3 regions of the Paenibacillus sp. FSL H7-0940 genome follow, and region 3 is predicted to be linked to each of the others. Evidence: predicted binding sites of a transcription regulator. Region 3 holds the regulator's gene; each other region holds the start of a gene.
The links. Region 3 encodes LexA, which represses DNA repair genes until DNA is damaged. Its sites were predicted from a motif close to CGAACATATGTTCG; they were not measured.

Region 1 (4,507 bases), 1.5 Mb from region 3:
CGTTGGACAGTATGATACTGCGTGCGTCTTCCATGGTGAGGTTGGATATACGTTCCAACTCTGTCACCTGGTTTTTGTAAATCATTTCGATCTGCTGCTGAGTCTCATCAATTCGTTTCTCTTTGTTAGCCACTTGCTCTTCTTTACGTTCGAGTGATTCCAATTTTTTATCCAGCGACTCTTCTTTTTGCAACAATCGTCTTTCTTGTCGTTGAATTTCATTCCGACGTTCACGAGTGTCTTTTTCAGCTTCAGCACGAATGCGATGGATTTCATCCTTCGCTTCCAGCACCGTTTCTTTCTTCAGTGCCTCTGCCTCTTTCTTCGCGTTCTCCACGATTTGTACGGCAGCTTGTTCCGCACTAGAGATTTTAGCCTCTGCAAGAGATTTGCGAATAAAATACCCTACTCCGAACCCAATGATTAGCGCGGCCACAACGAGAGCGATCGTGATTGCAGGATTCATACTGTTCACCTCCTCGTTGGTTCCTCCAAGGCATTCCTTGGGTCAATTTGCAGTTTTCAAACCTTACATATGTTTGGGAATAACGAATACTCACGGCGATCCCCCGCCGATTTTCATTTCACATGTACATGTTTCCACGTACTATTCACTGTTTCCAGCGAACCCATAATTAAGAATGGTATAAATCTTAAGAAACCGAAACCGCTTTTTTGGAAGGAAAAAGGGTTGTCCATTTCTTACAGACTCATGTCCATTTTAGTATTTGACGAAAGAAATTGTCAAGAGAATGCAGTATAGAGACTCTAGTCTGCTAATCCCATAACAACGCTTCGTCATCTTCAGGGTCCCCAGCCTCATCTTCTTCAATTAAACAATTCACGACCTTGCGCACCATATCCATTGAAAAACCACGTCTCATTAGGAAGGGAAGCGTTTTATTTTTCTTCTCTTTGACGTCCCCTTTGACCTGATTCCATTTTTTTCGTCCGGCACTCAAAGCAGTCTCAAATTCCGCATCTGTACTTATCCTTTCTAGTGCCTCAACAATGAGATCATTGGCAATGCCCTTTTGACGCAGCTCTTGCCTTATCCACAGTTTTCCCTTCCGCTTGCCCTCCATACGCTGTCTTGTCCATTCCTTCGCAAATAGATCGTCATCCACCAGGTTCTCCCGCTCAAGCCGATCCAGCGCCTCTTCAATCAAAGGTGCAGCAAACTCCTTCTGACGAAGTTTCTGACTTAATTCATGGCGCGTACGTGGCTTATGCTCCAAAAAACGCAGAGACTGTGCATACGTCCGCTGTCGCTCGTCAGCTAGAATGATATCTTCCAGATCCTTCTTCATAAACGTATTACCTTGAGTCATCCTGTATTTAATCATCACATCTTCAAGAACCGTAATGGAGTGGATGCCAAAAGTGATTCGATAACGAGCTTGCCTGCTCTTCGTTCGTTCTACACGTGTAATAATAAGTTCTTCGTTGTCCGGAAATTGGGATAGGCCATCCTGTTCTGCTTCTTCATATAAATCCTCGTCATGTTGATCCATTCTGGTCTCCCCTTTCATAACATTTTCATTCTGACTACGCCAAACACACCTTCAGATAAGACAAAGAACACCAATAATACAAAAGACCGGGAACTCTGCCCGGCCTTTACTCCACAGTTAGCGTGCTAACAGCCCCTGTCCATTGGGACAGGGGCTGTTAGACAGCACGAGTACTCCCACTACAATCCATTATCCAGATTGATCCAAGCTCAATCAGATAAGTTTACGGAGTCCAATGGGGAACACCCTCAGGGTCCTCCCTACAAGGGAGGTTTTGAGAGATTACTCGTTGATTTCAAACAATTCTTGTTCTTCTGCTGCTTCTTTTTGTTGCTCTTCACTCGTTGGCGCAGGAACTGCAGTAACCAAGTTACTGGCTACACGAATTTTTTGTTCAATGATGTCAGCAATATCTTTATGCTCTTTCATGAACTGCTTTGCGTTCTCACGACCTTGTCCTAAACGCTCGCCTTCGTAGGAATACCATGCACCACTTTTATTAACGATGTCCAGCTCTGTACCAATGTCAATGATACTGCCTTCTCTCGAGATACCCTCGCCATACATGATATCCACTTCCGCTTGTTTAAACGGAGGTGCCACTTTGTTTTTCACAACTTTAATACGAGTACGGTTACCAATCATGTCATTGCCTGATTTGATACTCTCAATACGACGCACATCCAGACGTACTGTGGAATAAAACTTCAGAGCACGACCACCAGGTGTTGTTTCCGGGTTACCAAACATAACACCGACTTTCTCACGAAGCTGGTTAATGAAGATTGCGATTGTTTTGGATTTGCTGATTGCACCAGACAGTTTACGCAGCGCCTGAGACATCAAACGCGCTTGCAAACCAACGTGTGAATCGCCCATTTCGCCTTCAATCTCTGCTTTTGGAACCAATGCGGCTACAGAGTCAATAACGACGATATCTACTGCACCACTGCGTACAAGAGCTTCTGCAATTTCCAACCCTTGCTCACCCGTATCTGGCTGAGACAGAAGCAATTCATCAATATTAACACCAAGTTTGCTTGCGTATTGCGGGTCAAGAGCATGCTCGGCATCGATAAATGCAGCTTGTCCACCCGCTCTTTGTACTTCAGCGATAGCATGCAATGCTACGGTTGTTTTACCAGAGGATTCAGGTCCATATATTTCAACAATACGGCCTTTAGGCAAGCCGCCTGTTCCTAATGCAATATCCAAAGCCAAGGAACCACTGGGAATAATTTCCACATTCATATGAGTGGACTCACCCAGTTTCATGATGGATCCTTTACCAAATTGCTTCTCTATTTGACGGAGCGCCATATCAAGCGCGGCACGACGGTCTGACAATAAGCTCACACCCTTTACTGTTTATAAGATAATGATACCTTGTTTTAACACGTTTGCCAAGCTTTTTTTCGAACATACATTCGTTTTTTTTGTAAAGGCCGAGGCGCCTCTTCCTCAAGGAAACTTTCCATTAAACAGAAAAAAGAACCGTAAACAAGGCTGTAAAGCCTAATTCTACGGTTCTTCCGTCTTCCTTAATTATACTTGCTTGGAACTGTAAATGCAATCGAAGCTATTAACTAATCAATCCATCGCCACAAGTTTTTGCCATAAGCGATAGAGAATCGCTTTGGCTGAACGAATGCGAACCGTCTCGCGATTACCATTAATACGCAGCTCATGAATTTCCGTCTCTTTTCCACGTTCAGCAAGAGCGATGAAGACAAGTCCGGGTGGTTTGCGTTCCGAATATCCCGGTCCAGCTACACCGGTAACAGCCAAGCCAAAATCAGCATCGCCAATCATGCGAATCTGCTCAGCAAGCACTTTTGCAACCTCAGGACTTACCGCCCCAGGTGCATCTTCACCTTCCAGATAATCATGAGGCACATTCAGCAGCTTTTCTTTAATTTCATTGGAGTAACAAACAATTCCACCTTTGAGCATTGACGCACTTCCGGGTATAGAGGTCAGACTTTGCATGACAAGCCCTCCTGTACAGCTCTCAGCAGCGCTGAGCGTCAGCCCCATGTCAGACATCATGGTTACAATCGTGTACTCTATAGGCACATCCTCGTTCGCGTAGAGATGTTCTGTCAAACGCTCCCGAATCTGAACCTCCATCGCATCCAGCTTCAGCTTCGCCTCTCCCTCACTCGCAGCCTTTGTGGAGACGCGTACCGTAACTTCGCCTTCGCTCGCGTAAGGAGCAATCGTAGGGTCTGTCTGCGCGTCAATCAGATCCAGAAGTCGATCTTCCAGAGCAGATTCACCAATACCTGCGAATTTGAGCATTCGGGAATAGATCGGCATCTCTTCTGTGAGTACATGCTGGAACAGCCAAGGTTTGACTTCCTGTTCAAACATTGGAATCAACTCTTTAGGTGGTCCAGGCATCACAACATAATATTTGTCATTGTCAGAAATCGCATTTCCTGCCGCAAGGCCCGTTTCATTGGCCAGAGGTGTTCCGCCATCAATAACGATCGCCTGACGTCGGTTATTCTCTGTCATATCCACATTACGATCTCTGAAAAAGCTCTCAATTTTGTCCATTGCCATTCGATCTGTATGCAGTTTCCGGTTAAGAACAGCTGCGAGCGCATCCTTGGTCAGATCATCTTGGGTAGGTCCGATGCCACCGGAAAATAAAATAACGTCTGCACGGCTCTGCGCAATGCGAATAGCTTCACTAAGTCGGTTCAGGTTATCCCCAACCACCGTTTGGAAATATACATCGATCCCCATCGCAGCCAATTCACGGGATAGGTATCTGGCATTGGTATTGACGATTTGTCCAAGCAGTAGCTCTGTGCCAACTGCAATGATTTCTGCCTTCATTGAGCATCCTCCTGTACACGTGGTGAGTGATCAAAGGGCAATAGGATAATTTCCTATTGCCCCTGACCCAATGCTTCCTTCATGATTACCCATTTAAGAACAAACCATTATGCTTTTGTTAAATGAAGCAAATTTTTGTTTTTGAT
Region 2 (4,507 bases), 300 kb from region 3:
TTGAGCAAATCAGTAATATCAACGTTCATATGTTCGGTAAGCATTAAGGTTACATCCACTTTCACTTTGCTCCATAATAATGTCATTTTATGAATGTAACCTCTCACCGAATAATCTACCGTTAAACTCAGCTCAGATCTCACTTCATCTATGATTTTAATATGATGTTCCTTTAGCCTTTGTTTTGATTTGTACATTTCTAAAGCAATTTTCTTTTGGGTACCGTCCAGGTAGTCAACATACACAGATTTCATTTTGAAGTTTGAAGCGTATATTTTATGTTTATCTACCTCCAGAGCACCTAAAAGATAAGGGAGCTCTACCACCCTCTTCACGAGTGAAAGTTCCTCGAAAGTCTGTCGCACTTTACACGCCTCCTTCTTCAAGTTTTACAGCGACCAATTGATCAAAATCGACCCATTCAAATCCATTCTCCATTTCAATTTTGATTTTCTTTCCAAAGGTACTGACTGAAGTGACGATCCCGTGTATATCCCGATTGCCTGACTCAGTAAATATTTCAAAGGTGGCTTGCAATGTATAATTGAGCGACATATCTATATTTTGTGTAATAATCTCCCACTCATCTTCATGGATCAGCGGTTTCGTTAGATAATGAACTTGAGTACGATGCTGTATAATTCGTTCTTTATGTTGAGGAAGCATCATGCGGCTCGATTCCCATAATCCATTGGCCTCCAGTTTTTTGCTCATTTATAATGCCCCCCAATTTTAGATGCTCGATCGATCGCTTGACCCGCAGCCGTAATGGAGCTTGCTCGTAGAATGGCAATGTCGCCAAATCGATCCTTAATGTCGTCCATCACCTGATCAATGGCCCGTTTCTGCTCTTGATCATCAAAAAAAGATAGTTGATATGTATCCGCGTTGGATAATTGAGACAGGGATACGCCTACACGGCGCACAGGTTGCCCATCCCAGTGTTGATGAAATATGCGTTTGGCTATCTTGCATACATCAACGGTTATGTTTGTAGGATCAGACAGTTTAACCTGCCTGTGAAAACCAGTGGGGTGGTCAAAATCCGCTCCAGATACACTTACGGATACGACACTGCTCATCAGTCCCTTTTTGCGGGCTCTTCTGCATACTTCTGTGCAGATATCGAGAATAACCACTTCGATCTCCCAAGCCTCTGTGAAATCTCTAGGTAGGGTCATTCCGTTTCCAATATCTTTTTGTGTACTGTGCGTGCTGACGGTTACCGGCGAATTGTCGAGTCCATTTGCGACTCGCCAAATGACTTCTCCATTAACCCCCCACTTACTTCTTAATTTGGAAAGAGGCGTATTCGCCAGGTCTCTAATGGTTCGGATGCCCATCTTCCACAGATGTTTTTCCATTCTGGAGCCGATCCCCCACATATCGCGGATGGGCCTATCTCCAATATGGAGGTGTAACTCCTCTTTTTTTAAGTGGAAAATGCCCCCCTCTGCTTTTTTAGCGATCATATCGCAACATAATTTACTGATGATTTTGTTTTCACCAATGCCAGCTCTCGCGTAAACGCCTGTTTCATTATAGATTTTGTCTTGAATTTGCTTGGCCAAATCGACTGGATCATTACCGAATAGATGCATAGACCCTGTAAAATCAGCGAATAATTCGTCTATACTGTACGGTTCGACCAGATCGGTGAACTCTTCAATAATGGACATGATTTGAGTGGATACTTCGATATATTCTTGCATGTGTGGTCTCACAATGATCAGTTCAGGGCACTTCTGAAGAGACTGCCAGAGTGGTTCCGCGGTAGACACACCCTTCGCTTTGGCTAGTGGACAAGCGGCAAGGATAATTCCAGAGCGTCTTGCGGGGTCTCCCGCAACAGCTAATGGTCTATTTTTGTATTGAGGCATTTTTGCCTTTTCGACTGAAGCATAAAACGACTGCATGTCGATGAGCATAATAGTTCGCTGCTTAGCCAACACTGAAATCACTCCTGTACATTTGAGAACGTATGTTTGTATATATTATAGACCGAACACACGTTCTTTATGCAAGAGGTAAATATTTATATTTAGATTTTGAAAAACCTAGGACACCATAATGAACTGTAGACTGGATATTGTCAGCCACTTTAGCCATCCAAATAATTAATTTTTAGTTTTATTATTGATGCACAAAAAACCAAGTACTTGTCTCACAAAGTGATAAGTACTTGGTCTATTTGATGGAATTTAAAGATTGGATCATCTTTCGTTCGATTGCAAATTATATTTCCAAATCCAATCTTTCCCCGTTGGATTCAATCACCTTTTTATACCAGTGGAAACTGTTCTTTTTACTTCTTTTCAGGGTACCACTGCCCTCGTTATCCTTATCTACATAAATGAATCCGTAGCGTTTCTCCATTTCGCCAGTTGAGGCACTAACGATGTCGATGCAACCCCAAGCCGTGTAGCCGATAAGATTAACGCCATCGAGGATAGCTTCTCTCATTTGTTCGATATGATCTCGTAGGAAATTGATTCTATACGTATCATGGATAGAGCCATCCTCTTCGATGATATCAACCGCTCCCAGACCATTTTCAACGATCATTACAGGGATTCTATACCGATCGTACACATGATTGAGTACGTAACGAAGTCCAACTGGATCGATTTGCCATCCCCAATCATTTGCCTTCAAATAAGGATTTTTGAATCCACCAAAGACATTCCCCTGGGTCTCATCACCTTCTGGGCGGGTACCCACTACATGAGACTTGTAGTAGCTGAAGCTATAGAAATCAACACAGCCTTGTTTTAGCACTTCTACGTCTTCTTCTGCCATCTCAATCTGAATATTGTTCTCATTAAAATATCTTTTGGCAAAGTCAGGGTATTCCCCTCTAACTTGCACGTCGCTGCTCAGCATATTGTTAATCTGATCCATTCTCAGAGCCTTCAACATATCTTCCGGTTTACATGTACTTCCGTAACCATGACTATAATTAATCATACAACCGATTTGGAGCGCCGGATTAATCTCATGAGCAAGTTTGACAGCTTTTGCACTTGCTATAAATTGATGATGTAAAGCCTGGAATCTTAATTGCGTACTATCCACAACCGTATTGTTAAATACACCACTATCATCAACTAATAATGCCCCTGCTATATATGCACCTGCTGGAACAATTAAACTATTGATCTCATTAAATGTAATCCAGTACTTCACGACATCCTTGTAACGGGTGAAAATGGTCTCACAATACCGTACGTAGCAGTCGATCATCTCTCTGGAAGCCCAGGCATTGAATTTCTCTGTTAGCGCAAACGGAGCTTCGTAATGTGAGATCGTAACGATAGGTTCAATATTATACTTTTTCAGTTCACTGAACACCTTGTCGTAAAATTGAAGTCCTGCTTCATTTGGCGTTACATCGTCCCCGTTGGGGAATATTCTGGACCAAGCAATGGACATTCTGAAGCATCGAAAGCCCATCTCTGCAAACAGACGGATATCTTCTTTGTAATGATGGTAAAAGTCTACTGCCTCATGGGAAGGATAGTTTACACCCTCCTCAATGTGTTTAGTGATCCGTCTTGGAATAGTATGCGTTCCACCCGTCATCATATCTGCTGTACTTGCTTTTTTACCATCAATGTTCCAGGCACCCTCGTATTGATTCGCCGCTGTTGCGCCGCCCCACATAAAAGAGTCTGGGAATACGGTTGTGTTCTTCATTGGAAATTCCTCCTTATATGATCTTAATTAGTTTTTCCCCGATCGTAATCGATGGTTTGTCTATACCAATTACATCTGTAAAGTCATCTGAATTCGTAACAATAATAGGTGTAGTCAGATCATAACCTTTGGCGGCTATTGCATCTGTATCGAATTCGATAAGTAAATCCCCAGCTTTTACTTCATCACCTTCTTGTACATGCACCTTGAAATGTTCACCTTTCAGCTTCACCGTGTTCATGCCGATATGAACGAGGAGTTCAGCGCCATTATTCGAGCTAATACCAATTGCGTGGAAGGTAGGGAATACCGCGGATATGACACCATCGGCTGGTGAAACAAGCTTTCCAATTGTAGGTTCAATGGCGATCCCTTTTCCCATAGCTCCAGTTGCAAAGGCTTCGTCCTTTATTGTTGATAACTCTAGAACTCGACCAGTCATTGGTGCTGTGAGTACATGTTCAGAAACACTAACAACAGGCACACGGTTTGTTGAAGATGAATTGGCTGGTGTTCGTTGATCCTCTCCATCCTCAGGCACATCTTCAAATCCTAAAATAAGCGTCATCAAGAAGGTAACAACAAAGCCAATGACCAGACCAATTGCTGCATGGATTAGGTTCCATGGATTATCAGTGATAAATGCTGGTAACGTAGCCAAGCCGGCAATGCCTAGAGCAGATCGAGCTACACCGAACAAGCCAACGTATATTCCGCCTACAATACCACCAATGACAACAGCGATCAGTGGTTTTTTTAACCGTAGATTTACACCAAACAATGCAGGTTCGCTAATTCCTAACAGCGCAGT
Region 3 (4,507 bases):
CTGAGCATGTTGAAATTAACAGTTGCGATAAGTTCCCCTTGAAGTACAACTGAAGAATTAGTTGTTACTTCTTTAGCAAAGGCCTGTGAAGATAGTGAAGGAATAGAAAAAATCGAGAGTGAAAGTGTTAATAAAATCAAGAAATTTCTTACATTTTTCATAAACATACCTCCTAAGAATTAGTATGAGGTTAGTATATCATGGAAAAAGTTTGGTAAACAACTAATTTTTTACTTATAAAGCGATAATTATAAAATAAAAGACGTTTCCCTGACTAGTTTTAAAAAATATTTTCTCCCTCACTCTACAAGAATTTTCTAGACAATTTCCCAACTTACCTATTTAGAAAAACTCGACGAACACATCTCATCGCACAAAGAGAAGTTTTATGGAGTATGCTTGGATACTATTAGTTACTGCGTTATTGTATAAATTAATTTGATGATTATGGGATTCTATATGGGACACTGATTTTTACAATCGGTGTCCAAAGGGATTCTTTTTCTCTAAAGGGATGATCTCAAAACACAAAATAGAGCAGCGAGGTCTAAAACTAAATAGCCTCATTGTTCTTTTTTGTTTTTGCTAGGAAATGAATCGTCCTCCATAGGGAACGCGATCGATATATCAGGTTGTACTTATAGCTCAATTTCTTGGCGCCCTAGCCCTAAGGGGCTTTTTGTGCGTAAAAGCAGATAAAATCAAAAATAAAGTAATTGCCTAAATCTTTAAATGTCCCAGATCATTCTTTATTAGTCCATATAATATATCTATGTTTTATCTGTAATAATCGTAATATTCCTCTTCATTAGTTATCTGAAAGCCATGAAACAAAATGTGATATCTAACTCCACTAACTTTCAAATCAATGTTTCATTTGTATGTTGAAAGTTTCATATAGAAGAGGTATACTTTAATTAAATTTTGAGCAATTTAATTTTAAATAATTAATTGGAGATGTTAATATGGATCAGGCAAAACAACTTGTGACAGAACAACGTACATTTTTTTATACAGGACAAACTAAAAATATCGAGTATCGGATTAATGCGCTTCAGCAGCTTAGAGAAGGAATTGAAAAGTATCAGCAACGGATTCAAGATGCACTTCGGGCAGATTTGAACAAATCAGAGGCGGAAGCTTACGGTTCCGAGATTCGCATTGTTCTGGGTGAACTGGATTTTGCATTAGAACACCTGCAGGAATGGGCTGCACCAAAACAAGTCCCAACCAATTCGGCTATGCCGGATGGGGTGAGTACCATTTACCCTGAACCATACGGAGTGGCTCTTATTATTGCACCTTGGAACTATCCTTTCCAACTGGCCTTTGGTCCACTGATTGGAGCAATTGCAGCCGGTAACTGTGCAGTTATCAAGCCTTCTGAATTAACACCAGCGGTATCTCGTCTGACATATGATCTGATTCAGGAGATCTTCCCTCAGGAGTATATCGCCGTTAGGGAAGGGGAAGTTGAAGCCAGTACAGCATTGTTGAAAGAGAAGTTTGATTATATTTTCTTCACAGGAAGCACAGGTGTTGGTCGCATTGTTATGAAGGCAGCTGCGGAGCATTTGACTCCTGTAACCCTGGAGCTAGGGGGCAAGAGTCCTGCTATTGTCCATAACGATGCAGAACTGAAGCTGGTGGCCCAGCGTATTGTTCGTGGTAAGTTCCTGAATGCAGGCCAAACATGCGTCGCTCCGGATTACTTGCTTGTGCATGAACAAGTTCATGATGAACTGATCAATCTGATTGGCGCAGAGATCAAAGATAAATTTGGGGACGATGTGTTACAGAACGCTGATTTCCCGCATATTGTTAACTCGCGTAACTTTGATCGGTTGTCGAAATTCCTAACAGATGGCAAAACGCTGATTGGTGGACGTTCTGTACGAGAGCAGTTGCTCATTGAGCCGACTGTACTTGGAGATGTGAACTGGGAATCAGCTGTCATGCAAGAAGAGATCTTTGGTCCGATTCTTCCTGTATTTACGTACAGTGACCTGAATCCTATGCTAGATGAGATTGTTCGCCGGCCAAAACCATTGGCGCTATATCTCTTCACACAGGATGAGCAGCTGCAGGATCAGGTTCTGAATCAAGTATCCTTCGGTGGGGGATGTATTAATGACACACTTTCTCATATGACTTCACACTACCTCCCGTTTGGTGGTGTAGGAGAGAGCGGTATGGGCTCATATCACGGACAACAGAGCTTTGATGTGTTCTCGCATCACAAGAGTGTTCTGAAACGCAGTGAATAATTAGCCGCTAAAATAACAAAAACATGAAAAAAAGAGGTTGTCCTGTTGATCAGGATAACCTCTTTCGTATTTCATTACATCTAGTTTTGTTACTCAAGTTAAATATTAATGAATATCTCGGAAAAGGCCAATGACTTTACCCAGAATACTAACATGTTTCAAACGTAAAGGTTCGAAGGTCGCATTCTCCGGTTGAAGGCGAATATGATCTTTCTCTTTATAGAACGTTTTCACTGTAGCTTCATCGTCTTCAGTCATTGCAACGACGATATCACCGTTATCAGCAGTTTGCTGTTGACGGACAATAACGTAATCTCCGTTAACGATTCCAGCTTCCACCATGCTATCTCCGACTACCGAAAGCATAAACACTTTCTGTTCGCCTACATAATGTGTAGGAAGAGGGAAGTAGTCTTCAATGTTCTCGGTTGCAGTGATTGGAACCCCGGCTGTAACCTTACCAACAACAGGAATACGTGCAACGCTATGAGCAAATTGATGAGAATGCTCAGATTCTTCTTGGCTCAAAAGCTCAATGGCTCTTGGCTTGGTAGGGTCGCGTCGGATCAAACCTTTTTTCTCCAAACGATCCAAATGTCCATGTACTGTTGAGCTGGAAGCCAGTCCAACCGCTTCACCAATTTCCCGTACGGAAGGAGGATACCCCTTCAACCGGACTTCATTTCGTATAAACTCCAGAATAGCCTGCTGCCTGCTGGATATCTTCGACATACCGTATCAACCCCATTTTAGTAACGTTTGGGAAAATTATAACATAGAACCTCCGTTCGTACAAACATAAGTTCTAAATAAAATAGCATTAAATCAGTGTTTTTTAGCTTATAGAACAGAAATTGTCCAAAAGTCAGAGCATAATACTGCAAATGTTTTGCAAAAGTACTTGAAATAAGATATTGCTCCTTCTAAAAAATAAGCGAACAATTGTTCTAAAAATCTATTGAACAAAACAAGTGTTCGTGTTATATTGATTTCAACAGATAGGAACAAACGTTTGGAGGCGGGTATTTAATGAGATATTCTACTTATCAAAGCATTTATGAACCAATCAATTCGGAACTGGTGAAGTCTAACATAGGGAACTACAAGAAGGTTTTAGCGCGTTTCAAGATTTCTTCATGGATGTTAAAGGTAGTCATTACCTCTATGATTATATTTATTGGATGCAGCACCGTTTTAACTGTATTTGCAGGCAATGAGAATGATGTTCTGCCTGGAGGAAAGATAGCTGTTTCACAAGGGGAAACATTATGGAGTATTTCTTTGGAACATAAACCGACGAATATGGATACACGTATATATATAGAAGCAATTAAGAAAGTGAATCAACTTCATACAACTTCCATCCAAGTGGGACAAGTACTAGCTCTACCGCAATTTGCAGAATAAAATGCACATCAATGAGTGTTAGCGCGTGTCAGCTTGACAAGCAGCCTTTATAATGGCAAAGTTAATATGACTTTGTATTTTTGGAGGGGACAAGCTTGGATATAGATAGTCTGGTAGCACGCATTAACGAATTGGCTCGTAAGCAAAAGTCCACTGGATTGTCGGAGGAAGAGCTTGCTGAACGTGCCGAGCTAAGAGAGATTTATTTGAGTAATATTCGCAGCAATTTCAGACAACAACTGGATACCATTGAGATTGTTGATGATGAGAATGACAAAGGCCACCAAGGCAAACTCAAACACTAACGAAACCTAATGATATCATTATGATATTTAGGTTTCTTCCTGTTATTTTGAGTGTGCAATTTATAGGGGGAAATGTTGGTTTGCAATTATGTAAGCCGATACAAAGACACATAAGGGGGATTCTCATGTCGCGTTCGTTCGAGAGAACGGTTAAGAAAAATTCCAAGCAGTTAAATCAGCAACGCAAAAAAAGTGGTCAACCAATCACAGGTACACCAGGTGAAGAAGTCTTTAAGGGACGCAGTCTTTTGTTCCCTATATTTTTGATTGGTCTCGCCTTTTTGTATCTGTTTATGAGCACGTTCCTTGTGCAGGCTCCAATGACAACTTGGGACTGGGTGACCATGCTGCTTTACGTATTTTTGGCAGTCATCTTCCTGCTTCGTCGTCCATACATCAAGATTAGCAGTAATCGGATTATAACGACGAAGGGTAATCGTGAACGTTCAATTGGGGTTGACGATATCGTCAAATTCAGAATTGAACCAGGTACAGTTGTTATCGAACATAACAGTCGCGGGAAAAGAT

Region 1: a site for LexA is predicted at 2,931-2,944, ahead of recA (recombinase RecA). Genes of this name have one in related genera too.
Region 2: a site for LexA is predicted at 1,975-1,988, ahead of MHB71_RS08485 (DNA polymerase IV). Genes of this name have one in related genera too.

What each region holds. Positions count from the first base shown of each region.
Region 1 is NZ_CP150280.1:3,088,637-3,093,143, forward strand. It holds gene rny (ribonuclease Y) at 1-466, opposite strand, end outside; gene MHB71_RS13460 (regulatory protein RecX) at 777-1,514, opposite strand; gene recA (recombinase RecA) at 1,797-2,861, opposite strand; gene MHB71_RS13470 (competence/damage-inducible protein A) at 3,105-4,361, opposite strand; gene pgsA (CDP-diacylglycerol--glycerol-3-phosphate 3-phosphatidyltransferase) at 4,469-4,507, opposite strand, start outside.
Region 2 is NZ_CP150280.1:1,901,055-1,905,561, forward strand. It holds gene MHB71_RS08475 (hypothetical protein) at 1-365, opposite strand, end outside; gene MHB71_RS08480 (YolD-like family protein) at 367-714, opposite strand; gene MHB71_RS08485 (DNA polymerase IV) at 711-1,949, opposite strand; gene MHB71_RS08490 (glycoside hydrolase family 1 protein) at 2,236-3,696, opposite strand; gene MHB71_RS08495 (beta-glucoside-specific PTS transporter subunit IIABC) at 3,710-4,507, opposite strand, start outside.
Region 3 is NZ_CP150280.1:1,602,767-1,607,273, forward strand. It holds gene MHB71_RS07120 (hypothetical protein) at 1-161, opposite strand, end outside; gene MHB71_RS07125 (aldehyde dehydrogenase) at 966-2,267, shown strand; gene lexA (transcriptional repressor LexA) at 2,373-2,999, opposite strand; gene MHB71_RS07135 (LysM peptidoglycan-binding domain-containing protein) at 3,297-3,674, shown strand; gene MHB71_RS07140 (DUF896 domain-containing protein) at 3,770-3,979, shown strand; gene MHB71_RS07145 (hypothetical protein) at 4,105-4,507, shown strand, end outside.